Regions from separate parts of the Arthrobacter sp. CAN_A2 genome, predicted to be linked through region 3. Evidence: predicted binding sites of a transcription regulator. Region 3 holds the regulator's gene; each other region holds the start of a gene.

Region 1 (7,418 bases), on a different contig from region 3:
CCAAGGGGGATGTCGCATGACAATGGACCGTTCATTCACGCTCGCCGTTATCGACATGGCCGGAACCACCGTGGACGAGGGCCGCCTGCAGGAGGAAGCGCTGACGCGCGCTCTCGCTTCGCACGGGGTCCAGGAGGGTAGCGGGCGCTTCGCCGCGATGACGGCGTACGCCCGACAGGAAATGGGCACCTCGAAAGAGCTCGTCTTCCGTCATCTGTTCCCCGGCGTCGCCGCCGCGGCCCAGGTCAACCGGACCTTCGAGGCGGTATACGACGAGCTGCTGGCGCGCCACGGAGTGGAGCCGATCCCGGGCGCCGAGGAGGCGATCCTCGAGCTGCGCGAGGCCGGGCTCAAGATCTGCCTCGCCACCGGATTCGGCCGGCACACCCAGAACATGATCCTGGAGTCCCTCGGCTGGATGGGGCTTGCCGACCTCAGCCTCTGCCCCTCGGACGCCGGCCGCGGCCGCCCCTACCCCGACATCATCCTCACCGCGGTCCTCGCCCTCGATATCGAGGACGTGCGCTCCGTGCTGGTCGCGGGGGACACGACGTCGGATGTCATCGCGGGCCGGCGTGCGGGTGCGGGGGGCGTCGTCGGAGTCCTGACCGGCGCCCACCCCGAGGCCGAACTGCGGCTCGCCGGGGCCGACGTCGTCCTGCCCTCCATGTGCCACCTGCCCCGATGGCTGGGGTCAGGGGCGGTCGATGCCCAGCCGCGCCACGCCTCCGCGGACGGTGCCGCGCCGCGCCGCGATCCGACGACGGGTCTCCGATCCGTCGAGCTGCCGCCTGCGGGCACCCTCGAGGACCGCGGCGTCTCGCAGCGGAGCTGAGGAACTCCTCAGCAGCGGGCGCCGTCCTCCGGGACCGTGCCGTCGATGAAGAAGTCGTCGACGAGGTCGCGGATGCAGTCGTTGGACCGGCCGTACGCGGTGTGGCCCTCGCCCTCCCACGTCACGTGGACGCCGGATTCGAGCTGGCCTGCCAGCGCCGTGGACCACTCGTATGGCGTCGCCGGGTCGCCGGTGGTGCCGATCACGACGATCGGGTCGGCGCCCGCGGCGTCCACGGGAGCGGGGCCGAGGACCGGCGAGTACTCCCACGGGGCGCATGTCACCCCGCCGAACGCGAGGAACCGGCCGAACGTGGGTGATGCCGCGATGAGTTCCTGCTCGTCGGCGCGCATCTGGGCGGGGTCGCTCGTCATCGGGTAGTCGAGGCAGTTGACGGAGAGGAAGGCGGCCGTCGAGTTACCCGCATAGGTGCCGTCGGGTGTCCGTTCGGCGGAGAGATCCGCGAAATAGAGCATGCCGGACACGTCGCCGTCGAGGGCGTCGGACACGGCCTGCGTCAGCGCGGGCCAGTTGCCGTTGTCGTACAGCGGCAGGATGAAGCCCTGGACGAAGGTGGAGACGGGCACGATGCGTCCGTCATCCGCCGTCATCGGCTCACGCTCGACGGCGGCGAACAGGTCCTGGATCTGCCGGACGCCGTCGTCGACCGTCCCGGCGTAGGGGCACTCGGCGCCCTGCTGGCAGTCGGCGACGTAGGCGCGCAGTGCCTTCTCGAAGCCGTCGGCCTGGCCGAGGGTGATGTTCTCGTTGCTCAGCGACGGATCGATCGCGCCGTCGAGGACCAGGCGTCCGGCCCGCTCGGGGAACAGCTCCGCGTAGGTCGCTCCGAGTTGCGTCCCGTAGGAGAAGCCCAGGAAGTTGAGCTTCTGGTCGCTGACCAGGGCCCGCAGGATGTCCATGTCGCGCGCTGCCGACTCGGTATCCACGAAACCCAGCAGTTCGCCGGTGCGCTCGGCGCACACGTCCGCGAACTCCTCGGCGTCCACCGTCATGAGGTCGAGGAGTTCGTCGGGGGAGGCCTCCGCCGGGTAGCTCTCCTGCCGCGCCTCGTCCTGCTCGGCGTCCGTGTAGCACTCCACCGCACTGGACCGGTTGACCCCCCGGGGGTCGAAGCCGACGACGTCGAAGTCCTCCCGCAGCCGCTCGCTCGTGACGTAGTCGAGGGAGTCCTTCACGATATTGAAGCCCGAGCCGCCCGGTCCGCCCGGGTTGACGAGGATCGTCCCCTGGGCCTCACCGGAGGCGTCGGCTCGGATCGCCGCGATCTCGATGGTGTCCCGACCGGGGTCGGTGTAGTCCAGCGGCACCTCGATCGTCGCGCAGGAGAACGATTCCTCACAGTCCTCCCAGCGCACGTCCTGCGTGTAGAAGGTCCGGAGGTCCGGGTCCACATCGCCGATCGCCGCCGGGTCGGCCGTCTCCAGCTCGCCCGCGGGCGGATCGGGCCGGTTGTCGGGCGCGAGCAGCATGCATCCGGAAAGCCCCAGCACGACGGCGGTGGACGCGGTGAGGAGCGCGACGGCACGGCCGAGGGGATTCCGGCGGCCGGTGGCGAGGGGGTGGAGCGGTCCGCTGGTCATCGGTCGAAGTCCTTCCGGGACAGGAGGCTCACCGTCATCGCTTCGATCGCGAGCAGCGGGGACACGTTGGTGCTCACGAGCCGGGTACGGACCTCATTGATGGACTCGAGCCGGAGAAGGGTGTCCTCCGGGCTCTCCCGGCGGGCGAACTCCTCCAGTTCGGGCCTCAACGGCTCATTGACGAGCATCTGCCCGCTGGCGACCTGGAGCATCAGCACATCCCGGTAGAAGGAGATGAGGTCCGTCAGCGCGCGGTCGAAGTAGTCGTTCTTCGAGCGCTTGGCCCGCCGCGTCTGGTCGTCCTCGAGTCGCTTGATCTGTGCGCGCATCGACGGCGGCAGGACGCCCGTCTCCGGAGCCCCGAGGGTGGCGAGCAGCGCTGTCCTCTCCTCGGCGTCGCGCTGCTCGAAGGAGCTCTGCGCCTCCGCTTCGGCGAGCTTCACCAGGTCCGCCGCGGCCCGCATCGCACCGGCCACCGAGCGCAGCGTCAGTGGGAGCCGGACGATCTGGTTGCGGCGCTCGCGGGCGCCGTCGTCGGTGGCGAGCCTCTTCGCGATGCCGATGTGGCTCTGGGCGGCGCGGGCGGCGGCCTCGGCCGTCGCGGCATCGATCCCGTCGCGGGCCACGAGCAGGTCGGCGACGTCCTGCACCGGGGGCAGCCGGAGTCCGACGGACCGGCACCGGGAGCGGATGGTGACCAGCACGTCGCCGGGGCTCGGGGCGCACAGCAACCAGATAGTCCTCGGCGGCGGCTCCTCGATGGCCTTGAGCAGCACGTTGGTACTGCGCTCCTGCATGCGGTCGGCGTCCTCGACGATGATGATGCGCCAGCGTCCGGTCGACGGCTTGTCCTGTGCCTTGCGGACGAGTTCGCGTGCCTCGTCGATGCTGATCGTCACCTTCTCGGTGGTGACGTTGGTGAGATCGGCGTGCGCCCCGGAGAGGACGGTCCGGCAGGCCTTGCACGTGCCGCATCCCCTCTCGCTCAGGGCCTCCCGCTCGCAGAGCAGGGCAGCAGCGAAGGCGCGGGCGGCGTTGGACCTGCCGGAGCCGGGCGGACCGGTGAAGAGCCAGGCGTGCGTCGGTGTGCCGGACTGTGCGGCACGGCGCAACTGCTCGACCACCTGTTCCTGTCCGCGGAGGTCGGCCCACACGCCGGAGGCGGGAAGGCCGTGCGCCACGGCGCTCATGCCGAGACCCGGGGGAGGGCGCCGAGGATGGAGCGGTGAAGATCCTCCGGCGTGCCCGACGCGGCCAGGACGAGGTACCGGTCGGGTTCCGCGCGGGCGAGATCCAGGAAGGCCGCACGGATACTGGCGTGGAAGGTGTCGGGTTCCGACTCGAGCCGGTCCTCGGCAGCCGCACCGGTGGTGCGGCGGGTTCGGCCTTCCGCGGGCTCGACGTCGAGCAGCACGGTGAGGTCGGGGCGGAGCCCGTCGGTGGCCCAGAGGTTCACGTCCAGGACGGCCTGTGTGCCCAGACCGCGTCCTGCACCCTGGTAGGCGACCGACGAGTCGATGAATCGGTCGCACACGACGACGTCGCCGCGTTGCAGCGCCGGCACGATCACCTGATGCACGTGGGCCGCCCGCGAGGCGGCGAACATGAGGGCTTCGGTCCGCGCATCGATCTCGCCGTGTCCGTGCTCGAGGACGAGCGAGCGCAGCTTCTCGCCGATGGGGGTGCCTCCCGGCTCACGCGTGCGGACCACGGTGTGCCCGCCGGCTTCGAGAGCCGTGCAGAGCAGTGCGGCCTGCGTGGACTTGCCCGCGCCGTCGCCGCCTTCGAGCGCGATGAAGAGCCCGGGAAGCCCGTGCGGGAGGGGAGAGGTCACGCGCCCAGCCTACCGATTGCCCGTGACATTGAGGCCACGGGATCGGCGTTGCGTGCTGCGCACCCCGTCCCGTAGAGGGTGGACGGAAGTTGTCCACATACCAGCCCGTTCCTCATAATTCGAACGCGTGTACTAATACGCTTTCCCCATGGCGACAGCAGTAGCAGAGGAGCAATCGACGACGGTGCAGGCCCTGGGCCTTGTGCGGTCCCACCTGGTGTCCATCGCCGAGCAGTTCGGGACGGGAGCCGGGCCGGCCTCCACCGCCGGTCTCGCTACTGCGCTGGGTGCTGTCGAGCACGTTGCCCGGCTGGTCGAGTACCTGCAGGTCGTCGGTGCGGCCGCGGCTGACCAGCAGGAGATCGCGAGGGTCGGGGAAACCCGCCGGGGGCTGGACCGGTGTGGTCCTCCGGCCGTTCCCGGCGACAGTCACGAGTTCAGGGACACTGCCGAGTATCTTCGTGCCCGACTGGGCATCACGCGACTGGAGGCGCAGCGGCGGATCCGCCTGGGGAAGTGGGTGCTTTCACGGCAATCGGTCACGGGTGAGACCTGCCCTGCCATGCTCGAAGCCGTCGGGGGCGCGTTCAGGGCCGGCGTGATCAGTTCGTACACCGCCACCCGGATCAGCGATGCAGTGGAACGGGTCCGGCCCGTCGCCTCGGGCGTGCAGCTCCAGGCGATGGAGGAGGGCCTGGCCGCGCAGGCCACGGAATCCGATGCGGATCTGGTGAACGTGGTCATCCGACGCTGGGAGGCAGCCCTCGATCCTGACGGGGCCGAACCCTCGGAGGGGCTGCTGAAGGCGCAGCAGGGCGTGTTCCTGCGGGGTCGGCGTCGTGGGCTGCACCGGCTCGAGGTCGCGGCGGATGACGAACAGTTCGAATACCTCCTCACCGTCATGAACATCGCCACCAACCCGCGAACGGCGGGGGAGCGCGGTGGTCCAGGAGGACTCGATCCGCGAGGTGAGGCCAGGGCCGGCGGCCCAGATGACCCGGGCGGCGCTGCCTGCGCCGGCGACCGGCGTGAAAGCGTGCCGGGTGCGAGCGGGCCGGGCGGCGCCGTCCCGGGTTGCGGGACCCCGGGCGATACGGCGCCGGATGACTCCGTGCCCGACTGGGAGCGCAGGACCCGGGCCCAACGCCACCTCGACGGCTTGGTCGGTGCCTGTCAGGTTGCCCTGGCCACGGATACTCTGCCGGCCACCGGCGGCCATCGGCCCCAGGTGATGGTCACCATCGACTATCGGGCTCTGGTCGAGGAGCTGCACGACGGTGGAGTGCTCCGCAGAATAGCCCATGGGTGGTCCGGGCGGGCTGCCGATTCGAGGGATGACGGGCAGGACGGGCGCTCTCGGCAGGGGGGTCGGTGGGCGCACGCGAACCCATGGCAGGACGGGCAGGATGACCAGTCGAAGCGCCATGCCGGGACTGATGGCTTCATCGACCCATCCGGTGTCTCACGACCGCATCCCGGGGGCGGCTACAGCGTCTTCGGGGGTCCGGTCACTGCGCATACCGTGCGCAAGATCGCGTGTGATGCGGACATCATCCCCATCGTTCTGGGAGGACATGGAGAAATCTTCGACGTCGGTCGTGCCCGAAGGCTCTTCGGTGTGGCGCAGCGGCGAGCACTCGTCGCCCGGGACAGGGGGTGCGCCTTCCCCGGGTGCACCGTCCCTGCGGTCTGGTCGGAGGCGCACCACATCACGCCGTGGGCGGTCGGTGGGACAACGGACGTCTCCAACGGGTGCCTCCTGTGTTCGTTCCACCACCGGCTCATCGAGCGGGGCAACTGGACCATCCAGACGAAACACGGCATCCCCTGGTTCACGCCACCGCCCTACCTCGACCCCGATCGCACGCCACGGCGGAACAGGCACCGGGAACTCACACTTGGCGCGACGTCGTGACGAGCGAGCGGGCGGGCGGGCGGGTGAGGCGGGCGGGGGGACCACACGGCGCGGACCAATATGACCTCCCTCTTTTCCAGGCGCGCGCCGTCCCGACTTACGCTGGCCCCATGACGACATCTCGCGAGGACCTGTTGCACGCCGGGCTTGCCCCGGACACCCTCACCGTCGCGGCGGGCCGACCTCCCCGCGAACACGACGCCCCGGTCAACGCGCCGATCGTGCTCTCCACGACCTACCACGAGACACGCGCCCCGGTACAGGGCGACCGCGTCTATGCCCGTGGCTCCAACCCGACCTGGGATCCATTCGAGGAAGCGCTCGGCGCACTCGAGGGAGCAGGCCTGCCGGCCCTCGTCTTCGGGTCGGGCCTCGGCGCAGCAGCAGCCGCGCTGTCCCTCGTCCCGACCGGGGGAGCGGTGGTGATGCCGCGGCATGCCTATGCCGGGTCGCTCAGCCTCGCCGCCGATCTCGCAGCACAGGGGCGGTTCGAGCTGCGCACCGTCGACGTGGCGGACACCGCAGGCGTCATCGAGGAGCTCTCCGCGCTCGCCGCACGGTTCGACGCCGGCCAGGTGATGCTGTGGCTCGAGAGTCCCACCAACCCGATGCTCGAGGTCGCCGAGCTGGCCGTCCTGACCGAGGCGGCCCATGCGACCGGCGCGATCGTCGTCGCCGACAACACCTTCAACACGCCCATCGTGCACCGGCCCCTCGCCTCCGGGGTCGACGTCGTGCTGCACTCCGTCACGAAGTGGCTGGCTGGGCATTCCGACGTCGTCCTCGGCGCACTGGTCACCACCGACCCGGCGCTGCGCGAGCGACTGCTGGCGCACCGCACCCTCCACGGCGCTATCGCAGGACCCTTCGAAGTCTGGCTCGCGCTGCGCGGACTGCGCACGCTCGCACTCCGCATGGAGCGCAGCCAGGCCACGGCGGCCTCCCTCGCGCACCGCCTCGTCGACCACCCCGGTGTCCGCCGCGTACGGTACCCCGGTCTTCCCTCCGATCCAGGGCACGCGCGTGCCGCCAGTCAGTTCGACGGTTTCGGCGGGATCGTCAGCATCGAGCTCGACGACGTCGAGACGGCGGACGCGCTCGTCGCCTCCGTGCGCCTCTGGCTTCCGGCGACCTCGCTGGGCGGCGTGGAATCGCTCATCGAACGGCGCCGCCGCCAGCCCGCCGAGCCGAAAACCGTCCCCGAAGCACTCGTCCGCCTGTCCGTCGGTATCG
Region 2 (7,418 bases), on a different contig from region 3:
CGCGCCGTCGTCGCCGATCCTGTGCTGGGACCGGTCCGGCGAATGCGGGACCTGCTGCTCGTCGCCCAGATCGTCAATGTACTCACCGACGGCATGCCGGGCGGGCCAGTCGTCCGGGTAATCGGGGAACGATGGACCGTCGCAGGGCGCACGGGACGGACGAGCGCGTGTGACACCGTACGGGAACTCTGGCTCGCGATGCTGGACCACCACGGAGCGGGCGCGGCTTCGCGCATCGCGGAACGGCTGGCGCAGGGTCTGCCCGGTGCGTCGCCGCTCGCGGACCGGGTGCTGCGCGAGGGGCTGGAGGCAGCGAACGACGTCCTGGGCGGCGCCGCATCCTCCTAGGCACCATCCTCGGCCCCGCCTGCTGCCCAACCGGGCGGCAGGCGGGGCCGTCGTCGTTCCGGTGTTTCGCCTGTCCGCCGCCCGGGTCCGACGTCGTTCCAGGGTTTCCAGCCCGGCTCAAGGTGGTCCACGTCGTCGTTCCGGGGCTCCTGCTCACCAGGGTGACGACCGCCGTCGTTCGCGCTGCGGGGCGCCTGGCGGCCGTCGTCGTTCGTGGTTTCTACCCGCATCGCGCTGGTCGGTCCGGGACACTCCGAGCACCACGCCGTCCGGCGGGGGAAGGAAGGAACGACGGCGCGGCTGACGCGCCGACCGATCCGCGAGCGGCAGCCTTCCCTCAGGTTTCCCCAAGGACTCGCGATACTCCCCCCCCTCCGGCATCGGCAGTACAGCAGGATGGGGCGGGGATCAGTCGGCTGGGGGAAGTGCGGGGCGCATGGGGTCAATGGATCGCGAGTGGTACCACGAGGGTCGCGATGCACGGATGAAGGCCGCTCAGGGGTCGCCATCGGGCAGGATTCCGCGGTGGACACTCGACGACGAATCCGGCGCGCCGTCCGCTCCCCCGCACTGGCGGGTCGCCCCCTCCTTCGAGCAGGCACCGACCAGGAGGCGCACGGCACCGGCCACCAGGCGCCGGAGGCGACTCGGCACGATGGCCGCCCTGGTCCTGATCACCGCCCTGTATGCGACGCCGTCGCTGTTCGACCGTTTCGTCCTTCCGGTCGCATCGCCCTACCTGCCCGGCGCGGACGTGCCGCCGCCCGGAGTCGAGGCAAGTGGCGTGCCGCTCGGGACGCCGCCGCCCGCACCGGCGTCCACCGCGTTCAACCTGATGGATTCGCCCGTCGAGGACCAGGAGTGGGTGGCCTACGACCCGTGCCGCCCCGTGCACTACGTCGTCCGGCCGGACAACGCACCGGCAGGATCGGAGGGACTGGTCCAGGAGGCCGTCGCGGCAGTGTCCGCCGCCACGGGCCTCCAGTTCATCGACGACGGCACCACGACGGAGGCACCCTCCGAGGAACGCGACCCCTACCAGCCGGAGCTGTACGGGAAGGCCTGGGTACCGGTGCTGATCACGTGGACCAGCGAGGCGGAGATCCCGGGACTCGCCGGTGACGTCGCCGGACTCGGCGGCAGCGACTACGCCCAGGCGCTCGGGCAGCCGCTGGTCTACGTGGGCGGGCAGGTGCAGCTCGATGCACCCGACGCCGCCGCATCCCTCAGCTATCCGGACGGGCGCGCGTATCTGAGGGCGACGATCATGCACGAGCTCGCGCACGTCGTCGGACTCGACCATGTGGACGACCCCGACGAGCTGATGTACGAGCAGAACGTCGGGCGGATCTCGTTCGGGGAGGGCGACCTTGCCGGCCTCGCGCTCCTCGGCGCAGGGCCGTGCGCGCCGGGACTCTGACGTCGACGGGTTATGCCTGGTGCGCGGTCGACGGCGACGAGAGGCACACCTGAAGCCTGGACCGCGCCCCGAAGAAAAATCCTAAAGAACTGAGGAAAACCCCTCTACATCCCCTTGACGACGTAAATTAACTAGATGAGCAATGATGCCCTCCCGACAGCCGTCAGACCGTTCGATCCCGACGGCGGCAGCGAACAGTCTGCGGAGGCGCTCGAGGCGCTGATCACCTCGGTCGAGAGGGAAGTCGCCGAACTCCAGTTCACCCGCTTCACGAACGACGACGCCGTCGCCCTGGGGCAGCTGATCGTCCAGCTGGGTGCGGGGCGCAACCTGCCGATCGCGGTCTGCATCCGGCGGCCGGACCACATCCTGTTCCGGGCCGCGCTCGACGGGACGACGCCCGACAACGACTTCTGGCTCGACGCGAAAAGCCTCACGGCCGAGCGCTACCTCGTCCCCTCCCTGCTCGTCGGCCTTCGGGGCCGACGCAACGGCGGGCGGGTGGAGGACGATCCCCTGTTCGATACGACGACGTACGCGGCGCACGGTGGCTCCTTCCCGCTGTACATCAAGGACGTCGGTCCGGTCGCCACCGTGACGGTCTCCGGCCTTCCGCAGCTCGAGGACCACAGGCTGGTCGTCGAGGCGCTGCGCACGTTCCACGCCGCCGACGGCCTGTAGGAGCCCACGACGACGCGATGCGTCCTCGCGTTACCGGCGTGTAGGGGTGCCTCCTGCTCGACCGGCATCCTCACCATCTCGTGGCACCGCCGGCCGATCCGCGAATTGAGGGGTGTCGGTGCTGGGGAACCGGCCTGGCGTGCCGGTGCTCTCGCGGCGGGATGGCAACGCGTCGGTGCGAACCACGGAGGTCCGTCGGCGGGCGGGCACCGGGGCAACAACGGATCGTCAATCGGAATACCGAGGCGATCCACACCGGGCGACTATGTGGACAACTGAGGACGTCTCTCCCTCCACATTCGTTCTCCTCGAACGCCATTAGTACGTACGTTCGATAAAATTCAGGCATGGCTACCGCACCGATCGAGCGCTACACCGCACGTCCGAGTCTCCTCGACTCGGCATGCACAGCGCTTGCCGACTGCGCACGCGAGGTAGGTCAGGGCTACGGCATCCAATCCCGACAGGACGCCGCAGATCTCATCATGAAGATCGAACACGTATCGAGGATCGTCGACCATCTACAGGTCCTGGCTGCCCGCATCGCCGAGGAGCATCATCTTGCTGACGACGATGGGGAGCAGCCCACCGGCGGCTCCCTATTGGCGCGGGCAGAGCAGGCGATCGCCGGGAACGCCCAGTCCGGCCTTGCCTCCGAAAGCACGTCCACATCGACGGGTAACGGGTCCAGGAACTGCACCGACTTCCTCCGCGCCACGCTGGGCATCAGCCGCGCCGAGGCGAAACGACGGCTGACTCTTGCAGACCTGGTACTCCCCCGTACCTCGCCGACCGGCGCACCTGTTCCCGCCAGACTCACTGCGCTGGGCGCAGCAGTGACCTCCGGCAGTATCAGTGGGCGAGCAGCGACCGTCGTCGCTCAGGCGGTGCAGCGGGTGGACTCGTTCGCGACACCCCAGCAGCTCGAGTCGATGGAGCACCACCTGACACGACAGGCGATGGAGGCCGACGAAGACATCCTCCGGGTGCTCGCACGTCGATGGGAGGGCGTCCTGGACCAGGATGGGCAGGAGCCAAAAGAGAAGGTACTGCGCGCACGACAGGGCGTCTTCTTCCGAGGCCGGCGCCATGGACTGCACTTCCTCGAGATCGGTGCCACGGATGAGCAGTTCGAACTGCTCGCGACGGTCATGAATTCGACGGCGAACCCGCGCGGCGCAGCGGGTAGGACCGGTGGCCCTACACCTGACCTTGCACCGGGGGCTACGGACGCGTCAGGTGCCTCGGACGTCCGGGGCGCCCCGGGCACCCTGGACGCTGATGACACGAGAATCCTGGCCGCCGGCCTTGGCCTGGACGAGGGCAGAATCCCTTCCGATGATCCGCCGGCGGCAACGAGGGCCCAGACCCTCCTCGACGGGCTGGTCACCGCCTGCAAGGTCACGTTGAGCACAGCAGCGCTGCCGTCGGCAGGCGGCCATCGCCCGCAGGTCATGGTGACCATCGACTACAAGGACCTCATCGGCGCCACACACAGGCCGGGGTATGCCGTCTTTTCCGGGCAGATGGATGCAGGGAGCATCAGGAAGCTGGCATGCGATGCTGACATCCTCCCGCTTGTTCTCGGAGGTAAGAGTCAGGTACTCGATGTCGGCCGGGCACAACGGCTCTTTCCGCCGCACCTCCGGCGAGCGCTCGTTGCGAGGGACAAGGGCTGCGCCTTTCCCGACTGCTCAATTCCTGCCAGTTGGTGCGAAGCACACCACCTGAAGCCCTGGTCATCCGGCGGCACGACGAGCGCCGACAACGGCGTCCTGCTGTGTTCGCGCCATCACCACGTCATTCATCAGGGGACATGGTCGGTGTCATCCCGGAATGGCATTCCATGGTTCACCGGGCCCGGGACGCTTGGTCCTCCGGGAAGCGCCCGGCGGAACAGATACTGGCAAGCAGGCCAATCCGTCGATGAAGCACTGATCGACGACGCCTCGGGGCCGAGCCCGGACGTCTCGAAGCGCAACTCCCGCTTTCTGGAGCACAGCACCGGATGATGGAGCGTTTGGTCTGAAGGGTCCGAAGGGTCCGAAGCGTTTGAAGCGTTTGAAGCGTTTGAAGCGTTGAAGCGTCGTATGCGTACGAATCGTTGTATGCGTCCGGATCGTCCGCTGGACCGGACCATCTGGCGCGAACACTCGTGAAGCAGGACCGCACCCACCACACACCAAGCGCCATCGTCGCCCGGCCCACACAGAAGGCGACGCCCTCAACTGGGCGCCGCCTTCACCCCGCTGAGACCGGACTACAGTGCGGCCTCGATGGCCTCAGCGACCGGCGTCTCACCGCTGTTGAACTGGATGGTCTTGTCCACCGTGCCGAGGTTGCCGAGCACGACGGCCGCCACGAGGGCGACATCGTCGCGGGCCACCGAATCCTGCTGCGGCTTCGCGGACACCTCGATCTTCCCGGTTCCGGGGTCCGTGGTGAGCGATCCCGGCTGGAGGATGGTCCACGCGAGTGTCGAGTTGCGCAGGTGCTCATCAGCCGCAGCCTTCGCCTCCCCATAGTGGAAGAAGCCGTTGTCCTCCGGAACGCCATGATCCTTCCGTGCACCGAGGTAGGACACCATGACATAGCGGCCTACGGACGCCTCCCGGGCAGCATCCATCGAACGGATCGCAGCATCCCGATCCACGGCATACGTGGCTTCGGGGCTCGCACCACCTGCACCGGCAGACCAGACGACTGCGTCGTGGCCACGGAAGACATCAGCCATCTGCGCCACCGACAGTTCGGAGACATCGGCCACCACGGGGGTTGCACCTGCCTGCTCGACGTCGCCGGCGTGGTCCTGGTTGCGGAAGATCGAACTGACCTGGTGGCCCTGGCTGGTGAGGATCTTCGTGAGGTGCAGTGCTACTTTTCCGTGCCCACCGATGATGGCTACGCGTGACATGGGAACTCCTTCTGTCGAGTGACTGGTCGTCGGATACCTTGTCTTCGACGCTAGTCCTCCATGGTCGGGCTGGCCACCTTCCCGTGATCGTTCCGCCGCCAGCGCAGACCTATTCCCAGGTGCCATCACCAAGTGGCAGCGCCGCTCGTTTCCGGCTGATGCGTTGGAACCGGACGGGTCCAAGCGCCAACCCGGCCCAACGTCACCAGCCGATCCGCCGACACGTCAGGGTCGGACGGGCTGAAGCCGATACTGCGCGCCGCGGTGCTCGTCCGGCAGACGATCGCCCTTCCCGAAGAGCTTCTGGCGCAGTGTTCCTTCCGTGTACTCCGTCGGATAGGCACCACGCTTCTGCAGTTCCGGCACGACGAACTCGATGATGTCCTCGAAGGTCCCGGGCGTGATCGCATAGGCGAGGTTGAAGCCGTCGACATCGGTCTCCTGGACCCATGCCTGAAGTTCATCGGCGACCTGCACACCTGAGCCGACGATGCGCGGCCCCAGCCCCCCGATCCCCGCCGATTCGGCGATGTCGCGCACAGTCCACGGCGAGCCGTCGTCGTTCACCTTCTGGAAGTTCGCGACGGCGGACTGGATGGCGTTGGACTTCACGTTGCCCAGCGGCTCGTCCGGATCGTAGACGGAGAGATCCACGCCGAGCCATCCTGAGACGAGCACGAGGGCCCCCTCGTAGCTGACGTACTGCTGGTAATCCGCGTGCTTGGCCTGGGCCTTCTCCTCCGTCTCGTCCGTGATGACGGTGAGCAGCGTGTAGATCCGCACCGAGTAGCGATCACGGCCTTCGGCCTCGACCGCATCCCGGATCTTCCTGACGACGTCCTTCAGCTTCTCCTTCGTGGGCGCAGCGACGAACACCGCCTCGGCGTTGCCGGCCGCGAAGGCGATGCCACGGGAGGACGCTCCGGCCTGGAAGATGACCGGTGTCCGCTGGGGCGAGGGCTCACTGAGGTGGATTCCCGGGACCTTGAAGTACTTGCCGTCGTGGTTGATGTCATGGACCTTGCCCGGATCGGTGAAGACACCGGTCTCGCGATCGCGGACCACTGCGTCGTCATCCCACGACCCTTCGAGCAGCTTGTAGAGGACCTCGAGGTACTCATCCGCGTGGTCGTAACGCGCGTCGTGCTCGAGCTGATCCTCATGACCCATGTTGCGTGCAGCGGAGGGCAGGTAGCCGGTGACCACGTTCCAGCCGACGCGCCCCTTGGTGAGGTGGTCCAGCGTGGAGAGCCTGCGCGCGAAGGGGTAGGGGTGCTCGTACGCGGTACCCGCGGTGACACCGAACCCGAGGTGCTCCGTGACGAGCGCCATCGCGGAGACGAGCAGGAACGGATCATTGACCGGGGTCTGCGTGCCCTGCCTCAGCGTGGCCTCGTTGGAACCGCCATAGACGTCGTACGTGCCGAGGACATCGGCGATGAAGATGCCATCGAACAGTCCCTTCTCCAGGGTCTTCGCCAGATCGGCCCAGTACCTCAGGTCCTTGTAGCGCCAGGACTGGTCCTCGGGGTGGCGCCACAGACCGGGCGACTGATGACCCACGCAATTCATGTCGAAAGCATTGAAGCGGATATGGCGCGGTGATGTGGGCATGAAGAATCCTCATATCGGGGCACTGCCGTGGCGGAAGCGCCATACTTGCCCGCACTGCCTGTGCCGGGCCGAATCCTCACCTGGGGCACCCCACTACAGCGAGAGGGTTGCCGTCCAACGAACCAGGGTTTTGCGTTGGAGCTCTTGATTCTGGTGTCGAGCGTAAGTGGGCCCGCACGCCGTCGTCCACCCGCGGCCGTCACGGCGCGTCACGAATCCACCGTCCCTCACGGCGCGGAGAGCGCGTCGAACCAGAGCACAGGAGTTACTCCGAATGTTCTTCTGCAAGCAAACGGCACCGCGTTCATCGCAGCAGCGATCCTCACTCACCTCCGCAGAGGGCACCACCGCGGGGCTCCACCACGCCCTGAGCGCAGAACGGACCGGCAGGTCCTCGCCCACAGCGGGCGTCCATCCCGCCGAGGCGTACTGCCGGCGACT
Region 3 (7,418 bases):
CTCCTTCCCGCCGGCTGAGCCGGGGTGGGAGGACCCCGGGGCATCCCCCGACGTCGGGGTTCAGCCCGCCCGGTGCACCTCGATGATGCGGAAGGACTTGGACGTCTCCGCGCGCCGGACCAGGAAGCCCGCGGGCAGCTCCTCGCCGAGCCAGCGCTGCAGCGAGTCGGCGCCGAGGTTCTTCTGCACCACCAGCCAGGCCCGTCCGTCCGGAGCGAGGCGCGGAAGCCAGCGCAGGAGCAGCGCGTGCAGTTCCTGCTTCCCGATGCGGATGGGCGGATTGGACCAGATGGTGTCGAACTCGAGTGCCGCCTCGACGGCGTCGGGGGTGCCGGCCGCCACGTTACCCAGTCCCAGCCGTGCGGCGTTCTCCGCGGTCAGCGCCACGCACCGCTCGTTGACGTCGACGGCATAGACCGCGGCGTCGGGCGCCTTCAGGGCCATGGTGAGGGCGATCGGCCCCCACCCGCTGCCGAGATCCAGCATGCGGCGCCCCTGCGGCGCGGGTACGGCGTCGAGCAGGATCGCGGTGCCCTTGTCGACGCCGTCGGGGCTGAACAGGCCCGACGAGGTCACGAGGTCCCGGCGCACGCCGTCCAGGACGACGGAGAGCGGTCGCCGGGTGTCGGGTCCCGCTGGCTGGGCGCTGAAATAATGCTGAGACTCCATGGACGAAAGCCTAGTGGCATGCCGGGGACACGTCCGAGCCGGCGGGTTTCGCGCTGGGAGAATACGCTGGAGCGCGCCCCGGCGTCGGTCGTAGGATTGTGGGACATCCACCTAGGGAGACCATGACCGAGAATCACGGACATTCCACCGGCGCCGACATGGGCCCGGAGGAGATCCAAGCCGTCATCGACCGGATCCTCGCCAGCGACGAAGCTGCCGTGGCCAAGGCGAAGAACGCGACACCCGGGCCGGGGGAGACCCCCGCACCGACCGAGAAGACCTGGCGATCACGGGCACAGGCCCTGTCCCAGGACGAGGAGCCGTCGGACGCCGACGGAGACCAGCAGGACCTGGCCGAGCGCCGGGCGCTCCGACGTGTCGCGGGGCTGTCCACCGAACTCGAGGACGTCACCGAGGTCGAGTACCGGCAGCTCCGGCTGGAGCGGGTCGTCCTCGCCGGCCTGTGGAGCGAAGGGACGGCGCAGGATGCCGAGAATTCGCTCCAGGAGCTCGCGGCACTGGCCGAGACGGCCGGATCCGAGGTGCTCGACGGCATCGTGCAGCGGCGCCTGAAGCCGGACCCGGGCACGTTCCTCGGCTCGGGCAAGGCCCAGGAGCTGAAGGGCATCGTCCAGGCGACCGGGGCGGACACCGTGATCGTCGACAGCGAACTGTCGCCGTCCCAGCGTCGCGGGCTGGAGGACATCGTAAAGGTCAAGGTGATCGACCGGACCGCGCTGATCCTCGACATCTTCGCCCAGCACGCCAAGAGCCGTGAGGGCAAGGCCCAGGTCGAGCTCGCGCAGCTCGAGTACCTGCTGCCGCGCCTGCGCGGCTGGGGCGAGTCGATGTCCCGCCAGGCCGGTGGCCAGGTCGGCAGCGCAGGGTCCGGCATGGGCTCGCGTGGTCCGGGTGAGACGAAGATCGAGCTCGACCGCCGGAAGATCCGCACGCGCATGGCCAAGCTCCGCCGTGAGATCGCCGGGATGAAGCCCGCGCGGGAGACCAAGCGTTCCAACCGCCGCCGCAACCAGGTGCCGTCCGTCGCCATCGCCGGCTACACGAACGCCGGCAAGTCGTCGCTGCTGAACCGGCTCACCGACGCCGGGGTGCTCGTCGAGAACGCGCTGTTCGCCACTCTGGATCCGACGGTCCGCAAGGCGGAGACGCCGGACGGGATCGGCTACACCCTGGCGGACACGGTCGGATTCGTCCGCTCGCTGCCCACCCAGCTCATCGAGGCGTTCCGCTCGACGCTGGAGGAGGTCGCCGACTCCGACCTGATCCTGCACGTCGTCGACGCATCCCACCCCGACCCCGAAGGGCAGATCGCCGCGGTCCGCGCCGTGCTGACGGAGGTCGACGCCCGCAGGGTGCCCGAGATCATCGTGCTGAACAAGGCCGACGCCGCGGACCCGTTCGTCATCGAGCGCCTGCGGCAGCGCGAACCCCGGTCCGTCGTCGTCTCGGCGCGCACCGGTGCAGGGCTCACGGAGCTGCGCCAGCTGATCAGCACGAACATCCCCCGACCGGGTGTGAAGCTGGACCTCATGGTGCCGTACGCGCGCGGGGAGATCCTCAGCCGCCTCCACGAGGAGGACGTCGAGATCCTCGGCCTGGAACACGTCGGCGAGGGGACACGCCTCGAAGTGATGGTCCGGGAGGGCCTGGCCGCCGAGCTGGAGGCGTACGTCCGGCATGAGTGAGAGCACGCGGTCCGGCGCCGTGGCGGCGCCGGACGCGGCTCGCCCTTCGGCTGAAGCCCGGCAGGCCCTCGAACTGCTCGACGCCGCCGTGGGCGCCATGGGCGGGGAGATGCGCTCCGGTCAGCACGAGATGGTCCGCCAGGTCAGCGAGTCGATCCGCGCGGGCGAGCACCTGCTCGTCCAGGCCGGCACCGGCACCGGGAAGTCGCTCGCGTACCTGGTCCCGCTGATCGCCCATGCGATGGACAGCGACAAGCCCTCGATCGTCTCGACGGCCACGCTGGCCCTCCAGGCGCAGATCGTGGGCCGGGACCTGCCGCGCCTTCTTGACGCCGTGAGGCCCGCGCTCACGCGCCCCGTCGACGTCGCCCTGCTCAAGGGCCGGTCGAACTACGTCTGCCTCCACAAGACCGGCGGCGGGTTCCCGGAGGAGGACGCGCCCGGAACCCTCTTCAGTCTCGGTGAGGACGCCGCACCGCATCCGGCCCCGGCCGTCGACGGCCCGTCCTCGGCGCTCGGCAGGGACGTCGTGCGGCTGCGTGAATGGGCCGAGGAGACCGGGACCGGCGACCGCGACGACCTCGTCCCGGGCGTGAGCGACCGCGCGTGGCGCCAGGTGTCCGTCTCCAGCATGGAGTGCCTCGGCGCTGCCCGCTGCCCGATGGCCCAGGAGTGCTTCAGTGAGAAGGCGCGCGCCGCAGCGGCGGACGCCGACATCATCATCACCAACCACGCGATGCTCGCGATCAGCGCCTTCGAGGGTCTCGCGGTCCTGCCGGAGTACGACGTCGTCGTCATCGACGAGGCGCACGAGCTCCACGACCGCGTGACCGGAGCCGTCTCCGGCCAGCTCTCCGCCTCGATGGTGAGCGCGGCCGCCGCGGCGCTCCGCCGCCACGCCTCGATCGGCACCGGATCCCTCGACACGGCCGCCGACGCGTTCGAGGCGGCAGCCGAGCTCGTCCCCTCTGGCCTGCTGCCGGGCGGCCTCCCGGAGGATCTCGAGCAGGCCCTCGCCCAGGTCCGTGACGCCTCCCGGGCTGCGCTGTCGGACACGAAGACGGATGGCAAGTCCGAAGCCGACGTCGACGGCGGCCGGCAGGTCGCGCGGTCCCGCGCCACCCTGGTCTTCGAGCTCGCCGAGAGGATCCTCGCCGCCTCCGACGTCAACGAGGTGGTCTGGGCGTCGCGCCCCAGCACCTTCACGCCGGGATCCGGCTACGCGCAGCCCGACGAGAGCGCGCCCGCGACGCTGAACGTCGCACCGCTGTCCGTCGCCGGGCGGCTGCGGGAGGGGTTGTTCGAGGACCACACCGTGATCCTCACCTCCGCGACCCTCGCCATCGGCTCCGAGTTCGGCCCCGTCGCGGGATCACTGGGCCTCAGCGGTCCCGGTGCACCCGCCTGGACCGGCGTCGACGTCGGGAGCCCCTTCGACTACCCGCGGCAGGGCGTGCTCTACGTGGCGAAGGACCTCCCGAAACCCGAACGCGGCACCTCCGAGGCGCAGCTCGAGGAGCTCCTCGGACTGCTCAGGGCGTCCCGTGGGGGCGCGCTGGGACTGTTCTCGTCGAAGCGCGCTGCCGAGGAGGCGGCGGAGGCTCTGCGCCCGAAGGTCGATTTCGAGATCCTGTGCCAGGGGGAGTCCTCACTGAATGCGCTGGTGACGCAGTTCGCGGAGGAACCGGACACCTGCCTGTTCGGCACCATGTCACTGTGGCAGGGCGTGGACGTGCCGGGGTCCTCGTGCCGGCTGGTCGTGATCGATCGCATCCCGTTCCCCCGGCCCGACGATCCCTTGATGACCGCCCGCACCAGGGCGGTGGCCCGGAACGGTGGCAACGGATTCATGAGCGTGTCCGCCACCCATGCGGCCGTCCGGCTCGCACAGGGCGCCGGCCGCCTGATCAGGGCCACGGGGGACCGGGGCGTGGTCGCCGTCCTGGACAGTCGGCTCGCCACCGCCCGGTACGGGGGATTCCTCCGGGCCGCCCTCCCGCCCTTCTGGGCGACGACGGACCGCGCCACCGTCACGGGGATCCTGGAGCGGCTCTCGGGGCGCTGATAAGTCCCGGGCGGCGCGGCCTCCCGCGCGGAAGCTACAGCGCGCGCAGCACCGAGACGACCTTGCCCATGATGCTGGCATGGTCGCCCAGGATGGGCTCGTAGCGGGTGTTCTGCGGCAGGAGCCACGTGTGCCCGTCCCGCTGCCGGAAGGTCTTGACGGTGGCCTCCTCGTCGAGCAGCGCCGCGACGATGTCGCCGTTCTGTGCGCTCTGCTGCCTGCGGACCACCACCCAGTCGCCGTCGCAGATCGCGGCGTCCACCATGGAGTCTCCCGAGACCCTGAGCATGAAGAGATCCCCGTGGCCGACGAGCTGGCGGGGGAGGGGCATGACATCCTCGACCACCTGGTCCGCGAGGATCGGACCACCCGCGGCGATGCGCCCTACGAGCGGCACCAGGGCGGTGTCGACGGCGATCCGGTGCTCGACGGCAGGCTTCCGGTCCGGAGACGAATCGGCGTGCGCGCCCGACGTGTCCGGAGCCAGGGTCAGGGGGAGCAGGACCTCCATGGCGCGGGGGCGCTTCGGGTCCCTGCGCACGTACCCGAGCCTCTCGAGCTGCGCCAGCTGGTGGGTCACGCTGGACAGGCTCGCGAGGCCCACGGTGTCGCCGATCTCCCGCATGGACGGCGGGTACCCCTTGTCGGCGATCGACCGCTGGATCGTCTCGAGGATCGTCAGCTGCCGGGCGGTCAGCCCCTTGGACACGGAGCGGCCGCGCGGCCTGCCCCGGCCCGCAGAGATGGGCACGGCGTCTGCCGGGACGTCGGCAGTGTTCGATTCCTGCCGGGCTGCCGCTGGTGATTCCGCCACTGTTGCGCCTTTCGCCTGGGATCGCTGATCCCGTCGTCACCGCCGGTCCGCTCCCGTGGACCGGAAGTCGTTTTGTCAGAGGCGGCTGGTTGTGTGAGATGCATCGGCCACGGAACGGCCCTCGGAGAGCAGCATCCGTCGACGATGTCCTGATCTCCCCACGCTAGGACAGACGAGGGCACTTTTCAAACATATGTTCGAGCGAGTCTCGACACGGGTCGATCGTAGATGCTAGAAATAGGCAGAGGCTTATTAGAACGTGTGTTCGAACCGAGCGCTTCGCCCGGTCAGGGCATTCGAAGGAAAGAGGAACGGCAATGGTTACACCCGTACTGCATGGCAGCTCGCTGTGGACGCCCGCTCGCCCCGAAAGCCATCTCAGGCTGATCTCCGCGCCCGGAGCGTCGCCGTCCACCGGCCCCCTGACACCTTCGGCCTTCGCGGCGCCCTCCAGCCCTCACTCGGCCCGTCCCTCGGACACGACCGGTACCTCCATGCAGCCCGGTACCTCCATGCAGCCCCGTACCTCCACGCAGCGGAGTACGGAACGCCCCCTGACGCTCACGCGGCGCGGGCGCCTGCTGCTGGTCGGCCTGCCGATCGCCCTGGCCGTCGCGGCCCTGATCCTCCTGGCAGCGTTCCTGACCTCCCAGGCCCAGGCGGGGGAGTCGGCGCCGACGTCCACCGCCACGGTCGAGGTGAGTGTCGCCACCGGGGAGACCCTGTGGGATCTCGCCGTGCTCTACGCGCCGGAGCGCGATCCCCGGGACGTCGTCGCGGAGATCGTCGAGCTCAACGACCTGCCGAGCTCCGTGGTGCAGGCCGGGCAGAGCATCGCGGTCCCCGCCGAGGGGTGAGCGCCACCCGCGTCGGGGTCGAGTCTCGGACGCAGCCCATTCGCCCGCGGAAGACGGCATCCCTTAAACTGGAGTGGTGCCCTCCTCCGTTGAAGCCCTAGCCGCCCTTCCTCTGCGCGACGACCTCGTGGGGCTGCACCCGTACGGCGCTCCGCAGCTGGACGTCCCCATCCTGCTCAACGTCAACGAGAACACCCACGGCGTGCCGGCCGACGTGCACGCCGCGATCGTGGAGGCCGTCGCGGAGGCGACCCGGGGGCTCAACCGCTACCCCGACCGCGAGTTCACCCAGCTGAGGAAGAACCTCGCCGACTATCTCGGGCACGGCCTGACGCCCGATCAGCTGTGGGCCGCCAACGGCTCCAACGAGGTCCTCCAGCAGGTCCTCCAGGCCTTCGGTGGGCCCGGACGCACCGCGATCGGCTTCCCGCCCACGTATTCGATGTACCCCTTGCTCGCGAGCGGGACCGGCACGCGCTACGTCACCGCCGCCCGCGGCGCCGCCTACACCATGACACCCGAGGACACCGCCCGGGCCGTCCGCACATCCGGGGCGAACATCGTGTTCCTGTGCTCGCCGAACAATCCGACCGGCACGGCGCTCGGCCTCGACGTCGTCGAGGCGGCCTACGAGGCCGGTGAGGACGCGCGCGCCATCATCATCGTGGACGAGGCCTACGGCGAGTTCGCGCAGGAAGGTACGGCGAGCGCCCTCACCCTTCTGTCGGGACGCCCGCGGTTGCTCGTGTCACGGACCATGAGCAAGGCCTTCGCCCTTGCCGGTGCCCGGATCGGCTACCTCGCGGCGGCGCCGGAGATCGCCGATGCCCTGCGGCTGGTCCGGCTGCCGTACCACCTCTCCGCCATCACCCAGGCGGCCGCGAATGCCGCCCTCACCCATGCGGACACGCTCCTGGCGAACGTCGAGGCGATCAAGGTGCAGCGGGACCGCATCGTGCGAGAGCTCGAGACCCTGGGGCTCTCGCCCGCCCCCTCGGACTCGAATTTCGTCTTCTTCTCGGGCCTCGACGACCCGCACCGTGTCTGGCAGGGCCTCCTGGAAGCAGGTGTCCTCGTCCGTGATGTCGGGATCCCGGGGTCGCTCCGGGTCACCGCAGGCACGGAGGAGGAGACGACGGCGTTCCTGACGGCGCTGGCGACGCTGATCTGACGGTCGGCGCCGCCTGGTCCGGGCCCTGCCGGACCGTTCCCGGCGGCCTTGCGCCGCCCGGACGCTTCGCCCATCATGTGTCGCATGGATCGTCCGATCTTCGATGAGGCGCAGTCGTTCTTCGCGCGGCTGGAGG

The links. The regulator LexA, encoded in region 3, represses DNA repair genes until DNA is damaged. The targets are predictions, from matches to a motif close to TCGAACANNTGTTCGA.
Region 1: the regulator LexA is predicted to act here: its motif matches at 4,390-4,405, upstream of IWX63_RS16845 (HNH endonuclease signature motif containing protein).
Region 2: the regulator LexA is predicted to act here: its motif matches at 2,769-2,784, upstream of IWX63_RS12290 (HNH endonuclease signature motif containing protein).

What each region holds. Positions count from the first base shown of each region.
Region 1 covers NZ_JADOUS010000013.1:7,269-14,686, forward strand. Annotated here, with positions in the region: gene IWX63_RS14850 (HAD family hydrolase) at 17-835, shown strand; gene IWX63_RS14855 (alpha/beta hydrolase) at 844-2,436, opposite strand; gene IWX63_RS14860 (DNA polymerase III subunit delta') at 2,433-3,626, opposite strand; gene tmk (dTMP kinase) at 3,623-4,270, opposite strand; gene IWX63_RS16845 (HNH endonuclease signature motif containing protein) at 4,419-6,185, shown strand; gene IWX63_RS14875 (trans-sulfuration enzyme family protein) at 6,296-7,418, shown strand, end outside.
Region 2 covers NZ_JADOUS010000008.1:154,790-162,207, reverse strand. Annotated here, with positions in the region: gene IWX63_RS12305 (hypothetical protein) at 43-348, shown strand; gene IWX63_RS12300 (matrixin family metalloprotease) at 1,004-1,768, shown strand; gene IWX63_RS12295 (heme-degrading domain-containing protein) at 1,904-2,449, shown strand; gene IWX63_RS12290 (HNH endonuclease signature motif containing protein) at 2,797-4,461, shown strand; gene IWX63_RS12285 (SDR family oxidoreductase) at 4,710-5,363, opposite strand; gene IWX63_RS12280 (LLM class flavin-dependent oxidoreductase) at 5,589-6,977, opposite strand; SAM riboswitch class IV at 7,014-7,127, opposite strand; gene IWX63_RS12275 (SDR family NAD(P)-dependent oxidoreductase) at 7,417-7,418, opposite strand, start outside.
Region 3 covers NZ_JADOUS010000002.1:41,754-49,171, reverse strand. Annotated here, with positions in the region: gene dapF (diaminopimelate epimerase) at 1-18, shown strand, start outside; gene IWX63_RS02455 (class I SAM-dependent methyltransferase) at 61-669, opposite strand; gene hflX (GTPase HflX) at 792-2,375, shown strand; gene IWX63_RS02445 (ATP-dependent DNA helicase) at 2,368-4,440, shown strand; gene lexA (transcriptional repressor LexA) at 4,475-5,191, opposite strand; gene IWX63_RS16690 (LysM peptidoglycan-binding domain-containing protein) at 5,572-6,111, shown strand; gene IWX63_RS02430 (histidinol-phosphate transaminase) at 6,188-7,282, shown strand; gene IWX63_RS02425 (DUF2461 family protein) at 7,367-7,418, shown strand, end outside.